2 linked regions of the Methylocaldum szegediense genome follow. Each later gene encodes a partner of the first gene's protein in a complex. Links are inferred from orthologs where the notes say so. Each region holds a gene or a part of one and is shown in the gene's direction. Other genes may lie near its edges.

Region 1 (3,304 bases):
AAGCCTTGGACACGCCATTTAAGACTACAGTGCGGTCATACAACTCCGGGCAGACATTCAAAATATTGCGGAAGCTGCCGGCTTTCCACACGATGTGCTCGTACATGTCATCGGTGGCGATGACAACCTCGGGATAGTCTTTCAGCACCTCGCCCAAGGCTTTGAGTTCTGCCTCGTCGTAAGCCATCCCGCTTGGGTTGGACGGGCTGTTGATGACGAACAGCCGGGTTTTCGGCGTCAATGCCGCCTTGAGTTGGGCGGGCGTGATTTTGAACTTCTGCGACTGCGGCGCGTCGATGATTACGGGGACGGCTCCCGCGAGAAGCACCATATCCGGATAAGACACCCAATACGGCGCCGGAATGATGACTTCGTCACCCGGATTCAAAAGCGCCTGAGCCAGGTTGTAAAAACTCTGCTTGCCACCGCAAGAGACCAATACTTGCTTGACGTCGTAGTCGAGGCCGTTTTCCCGCTTGAACTTCGCCACGACCGCCTTTTTGAGGCTGGGCGTGCCGCCGACCGGCGTATATTTGGTGAACCCGTCCTGAATGGCCTTGATGGCGGCCTGTTTGATATGCTCGGGGGTATCAAAATCCGGCTCGCCTGCTCCGAGGCCCACAATATCTTTGCCAGCGGCACGCATGGCGGCCGCTCTCGCCGTTACGGCCAAGGTAGGGGAGGGTTTGATCGACTGTACGCGGTCGGAAAGTTTGATGTTCATCGTGTCGAATTGAAGATTGATCAAATGGGTCAGGCTTTATGCCCCAAAAAATGATACTCGATGAAACCTTGCCCCTGCATCCCACCAAGGGGAAAAGTTTCAAACTTCACAGTCAATTCAAGCCGTCTGGCGATCAGCCGGAAGCGATCCGGCAATTGGTCGAAGGTCTTGGCGACGGCTTGTTACACCAGACTCTTTTGGGTGTCACTGGTTCCGGAAAAACCTTCACCATCGCCAATGTCATTCAAGCCGTGCAGCGTCCGACGCTGATCCTGGCGCCGAACAAGACGTTGGCGGCTCAGCTTTACGGCGAGATGAAGGAATTTTTCCCGGAAAACGCCGTTGAATACTTCGTGTCGTATTACGACTACTATCAGCCTGAGGCGTACGTCCCGGCTTCCGACACCTATATCGAGAAAGATGCCTCGCTCAACGAGCATATCGAGCAGATGCGCCTTTCGGCCACCAAGGCCCTGATCGAGCGGCGCGACACTATCATCGTGGCGACCGTCTCCTCCATCTACGGTTTGGGCGAACCCGCTTCCTATTTCAGCATGGTGCTGCATCTGGTGCGCGGAGACATGATCGATCAACGGACGATACTGCGCCGGCTCGCCGAATTGCAGTACACGCGTAACGAAACGGAGCTCCGCCGCGCTACCTATCGTGTGCGGGGCGACGTGATCGACGTGTTCCCGGCAGAATCTGAAAAAGAGGCGCTACGCATCGAATTATTCGACGACGAGATCGAACGGCTATCACTATTCGATCCTTTGACCGGCGAAATCATCGCCCGCATCGCCCGCTACACCGTTTATCCCAAGACCCATTACGTCACCCCGCGGGAAAAAATCTTGGACGCGGTGGACCAGATTAAGGCCGATCTCAAGGTCCGGCTGGAAGAGCTACGGTCCATGAATAAGCTGGTGGAAGCCCAGCGGTTGGAGCAGCGCACGCTCTTTGATCTCGAGATCATGCTGGAGGTCGGCTATTGTTCCGGCATCGAGAACTATTCCCGCTATCTGTCAGGGCGCGCCCCGGGCGAACCCCCACCCACCCTGTTCGATTATCTCCCGGCCGATGCCTTGTTGGTGATCGATGAAAGCCACGTTACCATTCCACAGCTAGGCGCCATGTACCGGGGCGACCGCTCTCGTAAGGAGACTCTAGTGGAGTATGGTTTCCGTCTGCCGTCGGCGCTGGACAACCGCCCGCTCAGATTCGAGGAGTTCGAAGCTCGTGCGCCGCAACGCATCTACATTTCGGCAACGCCGGGGCCGTACGAACTCAAGCATTCCGGAGCGGTCATCGAGCAGGTGGTACGACCGACCGGCCTGGTGGACCCTGAAGTCGAGGTTCGCCCAGCCTTGAACCAGGTGGAAGACCTCCTTTCGGAAATTCGCGAGCGCATCGCCCGCAACGAGCGGGTATTGGTCACGACGCTGACCAAGCGCATGGCGGAGGATTTGACCGAATACCTGTTCGAGCACGATATCGCGGTGCGTTACTTGCATTCCGACGTGGATACCGTGGAGCGGGTTGAGATCATTCGTGATTTGCGCCTAGGCAAGTTCGACGTACTAGTGGGTATCAATCTTCTGCGGGAAGGCTTGGACATTCCAGAAGTCTCGCTGGTTGCCATCCTCGATGCCGACAAGGAGGGGTTCCTGCGGTCGACCGTATCTTTGATTCAGACCATCGGCCGAGCCGCGCGAAATCTTCACGGCAAGGCGATTCTCTATGCGGACACGGTGACCGGTTCGATTCAACGGGCAATTGACGAAACCGAGCGCCGGCGTGCCAAGCAGATCGCCTACAACAAACGGACCGGTCTAACCCCGACAGGCATTTCGAAACGCGTGACGGACATCTTGGAAGTACCGGTTCCGGGGGCATTGCAGACGGGTACCGGCAAGAAGAAACTAGCCAAGGTGGCGGAGCAGGGGGCCGACTACCGCGCGGTGAAACCGGCCGAAGCGGCCAAGCTGATCAAACAACTCGAAGAAAGGATGTACGCCCATGCCCGCGAACTCGAATTCGAAGAAGCGGCGAGGCTGCGCGACGAAATTCGCCGGATTCAGGCGGAAGTCTTTGCCGGAACATAGGCGAAGCGATCACAATCACAGGAGATCAGCGGAACAGAAAACCCTTTTAGACAATTCGACCTGCGCTGCTATGATTGTTTCTTTTGGCAAATCGAGGATCGGTTTCCATGGTCAAGCCGAACATCTCGATCGAAGTGCACTGGACCTTGGATGGCTATCGCGTCGTGGTCTGCGAGAACGATAAAGTCGTTTTCGCCAGAACCTACGCCTTGCGTCAGGTCGCGCTGAAGGCTTGCGAACGTTTGGCGAAATCCCGGGCCGTTGCTTCCAACTCCGACGGGCAAAATAGCAGCCGCGAATGATCGTCTGTCCAAAATCTCGCGAATTTCAGCCATTGCGGACAGCACGTCCGAATTCCTCGATCGCTTGATCGGACAAGGGGTGATCGCCCATTTCGAGTAGCAGTGGTAAAGGAATGGTGACGTGATGCGCGCCTGCGATTACCGCTTGCACAACCTCGCTCGCGGACTTTAGG
Region 2 (3,275 bases), 680 kb from region 1 along the record:
GAAAAAGGGGTTAGCTTGACAGATAAAAAGTTTGAGGCGACGGGTACTCGGCGCCTCCCTGCGCCATGTTGGATTGAAACCGACAGAATCCGTTCCAAGAAATGCGATCTAATGATTGGTCTGAGGCCCGGTGGAACCGGATTGCTCTTCTCCTGGTTCCACTGTACTCCGGCCAAGCCCGGAATAAACTGGGCACCAACGGAGATGGGCAGATCCCAGTAAAAGACCGCCGATAATCAACAGCGGGATGTTGGCCAGAAATACCGAAAGCAGCGCCAGTGCGGCGCCGACGCCGTAGCGAATTTTTTGATCCTTGAGCCCAACATTAAGCTCGCGTTTAGTCATTTTTTTTATATCGAAACTCATCGCTAACCTCCTCTCTCAGAAAGAGATTGCGATTGTGCAAGCTTCATATCGTTCACGCAAGCCGATTAGAATAGCATCATGGACATTACCCCTATCATCGGTCCTCTAAATCCTGCGCAGCGGGAGGCGGTCACGTCACCTACCCCAGCTCTCTTGGTATTGGCCGGCGCCGGAAGCGGCAAAACCCGCGTGCTTGTACACCGCATTGCCTGGCTCATGCAAATGGAGGGTATTTCACCGCACGGAATTTTGGCGGTTACCTTTACCAACAAAGCCGCGAGCGAAATGCGAGGTCGCATTGAACAGCTTCTGAATATCTCCGCCCAGGGCCTATGGGTCGGCACCTTTCACGGTCTCGCACACCGCCTATTGCGGCGTCATGCCAAGGAAGCAGGACTACCCGACGCTTTTCAGATCCTTGATTCCGACGATCAGCATCGGCTCATTCGCCGCGTGCTCAAGAGCCTTGATCTGGACGAAGCGCGCTGGCCGCCCCGTCAAGTGCAATGGTTCATCAATGCGCACAAAGAAGAAGGCCGCAGGGCCCGCCATCTCCCGGAATCGTACGATCCATACCAAAAGCAGATGCAACGCATCTATCTCGCCTACGAGGAAACCTGCGAACGATCCGGGCTAGTGGATTTTGCCGAATTGCTGCTGCGCGCCCACGAATTTCTCCGCGACACGCCGGAGGTGCTGGAGCATTATCAGCGCCGCTTTCACCACGTACTGGTAGATGAATTCCAGGACACCAACCGGATTCAGTATGCATGGCTGCGACTCTTGACCCAGGAACGCGAAAACTTGTTCGTCGTGGGCGACGACGATCAGTCCATCTACAGTTGGCGCGGAGCCAAAGTGGAAAATCTCCACCGCTTTCAGAAAGACTATCCTAGCCACCGGCTCATCCGGCTAGAACAGAATTACCGTTCCACCAGCAACATCTTGAACGCGGCGAACGCTCTGATCGCAAACAACGAGGGTAGACTCGGAAAGACCTTATGGACCGAGGGCGGCATCGGGGAGCCGATCTCCGTATACGCCGCTTTCAACGAACAGGACGAGGCTTATTTCGTCGCCGAGCGGATCAAACAGTGGGCTCAGGAGGGCAATGCCCGTCGAGACGCCGCTATTCTTTACCGTTCCAACGCACAGTCCCGACAGTTCGAAGAAAAATTTCTGGCCATGGGGATACCGTACCGGGTCTACGGCGGACTTCGCTTCTTCGAACGTGCGGAAATCAAAGACGCGCTCGCCTATCTCCGCCTGATCGCCAACCGCCACGACGATCCATCTTTCGAGCGCGTCGTCAATACGCCCGTACGTGGAATTGGCGCCAAGACAATCGACTTGATCCGCGACGTTGCCCGCGCCGAGCGCTGCTCCCTCTGGCAGGCGGCCGAAGCTTTGTGCCGCGACTCTGCGTTGCCGGCCCGAGCTCGAACGCCACTGACCGGCTTTCTGCAGCTGATCGAAGCCATGGCCCGGGACACGGCGGAACATACGCTTTGGGAACAGGTGCAACATGTGGTTTTGGCTTCCGGTCTCCGCGCCCATTATGAAAAGGAGAAAGGCGAGCAAGCCGAAGCGCGAATCGAGAACCTGGACGAGCTGATCAACGCCGCACGCCAGTTCGAATACGAACCGCAACTGGACATGGAACTGTCGAAACTCGACCAGTTTCTATCCCATGCTGCACTGGAGGCCGGAGAGAATCAAAGCGACGAGTTCGAGGACTGCGTGCAGCTCATGACCCTACACGCGGCCAAAGGGCTGGAATTCGACCTGGTATTCATTGTCGGACTCGAGGAAGGACTGTTTCCTAGCCTGCAGTCCTTGGAAGAGCCCGGGCGCCTGGAAGAAGAACGCCGCCTCTGCTATGTGGGCATCACCCGTGCGAAGCGCAAGCTTTTTCTTACCTACGCGGAGACCCGCCGCCTCTACGGCAAAGAAACCTATCCCCGCCCTTCCCGGTTCCTGCGGGAAATTCCGTCCGAGTATCTTCAAGAGGTACGCATGCGCGGAAGCATCGGACGGCCGATGATGTCCTCGCACGTTTCATCAGGCGTGAGCGAGCGTGCCAGCGTCTATAAACTCGGACAGCGCGTCCGGCACGCGAAATTCGGCGAGGGCGTAATTCTTCAGTATGAGGGAGAAGGCAACCAAGCCAGGGTTCAGGTGAACTTCGCCGAGGCTGGCACTAAATGGCTAATGCTTGCCTACGCCAATTTACAGCCGGCTTAAAAAAGACCGTATCGACACGAGCCTCACGATTGATCAGGCACTTTTCTTCTCTTCCATCATCCGCTCCAGAATGGGGCGGAAAATGATTTCCATGGCGAGTCCCATCTTGCCACCCGGCACGACAATTGAGTTGTAGCGGGACATAAATGAATCTTTGATCATCGCCAAAAGGTTCTGGAAATCCACGTTGAACTTGCGCGGATTTTTGAACCGGATGATCACGAGGCTCTCGTCCGGCGAGGGAATGTCGCGGGCGATGAACGGATTTGAGGTATCGACCAGAGGCACCCTCTGAAAATTGATGTCCGTTTGGGAGAATTGAGGCGTGATGACCTTCACATAATCGTACATGCGGCGGAGGATCGTATCGGTGACATCCTCGGGCTTATAGCCGCGCTCTGCGGTATCCCTGTGGATTTTTTGTATCCATTCTAGATTGACGATGGGAACGACACCGACCAAGAGATCCGCGTATCGTGGAATATCCACGAACTCGTTTTTCACCGCGCCGTGCAAACCCTCGTAAAACAGCAAATCCGTTCCCTCAGGAATATCGATCCACGGCGTGAAGGTCCCCGGTTTGTAGCCTCCGAGACGCTGACCTTCCTCTTCGTTATGGATGTAATAACGGCGCTTTCCAGTGCCGGTCTCGCTGTACTGCCGGA

What was found.
Region 2: the proteins of uvrB (region 1) and uvrD are in contact, whole or in part, in a crystal structure (PDB 7EGT), measured with the Thermus thermophilus proteins. The link is inferred for Methylocaldum szegediense from one-to-one orthologs. Residues at the interface, in WP_096411307.1 of Thermus thermophilus: Glu23, Leu25, Arg26, Asp27, Gly28, Glu29, Arg30, Phe31, Arg55, Glu326, Asp327, Phe328, Glu379, Ser382, Gln383, His398, Gly400, Arg401; in WP_096412145.1 of Thermus thermophilus: His654, Arg656, Phe657, Gln666, Asp668, Glu669, Lys680, Arg681, Leu682, Ser683, Lys685, Tyr686, Ala687.

What each region holds. Positions count from the first base shown.
Region 1 is NZ_OX458333.1:3,414,585-3,417,888, forward strand. What follows is about bases 315-3,295. They hold uvrB (excinuclease ABC subunit UvrB), read left to right. Parts: upstream 315-762; coding sequence 763-2,829; downstream 2,830-3,295. Other genes in these bases: QEN43_RS14665 (pyridoxal phosphate-dependent aminotransferase), read right to left, coding at 315-724; QEN43_RS14675 (hypothetical protein), read left to right, coding at 2,937-3,131; QEN43_RS14680 (transaldolase family protein), read right to left, coding at 3,157-3,295. Outside these bases: more of QEN43_RS14665, read right to left, coding at 1-314; more of QEN43_RS14680, read right to left, coding at 3,296-3,304. UniProt on the Escherichia coli protein: The UvrABC repair system catalyzes the recognition and processing of DNA lesions. A damage recognition complex composed of 2 UvrA and 2 UvrB subunits scans DNA for abnormalities.
Region 2 is NZ_OX458333.1:4,096,505-4,099,779, reverse strand. Bases 76-3,027 are described here. They hold uvrD (DNA helicase II), read left to right. Parts: upstream 76-444; coding sequence 445-2,610; downstream 2,611-3,027. Other genes in these bases: QEN43_RS17785 (phosphoribulokinase), read right to left, coding at 2,644-3,027; QEN43_RS17795 (YgaP family membrane protein), read right to left, coding at 109-366. In the rest of the region: more of QEN43_RS17785, read right to left, coding at 3,028-3,275. UniProt on the Escherichia coli protein: A helicase with DNA-dependent ATPase activity. Unwinds DNA duplexes with 3'-5' polarity. Translocates on single-stranded DNA with 3'-5' polarity. Initiates unwinding more efficiently from a nicked substrate than double-stranded DNA.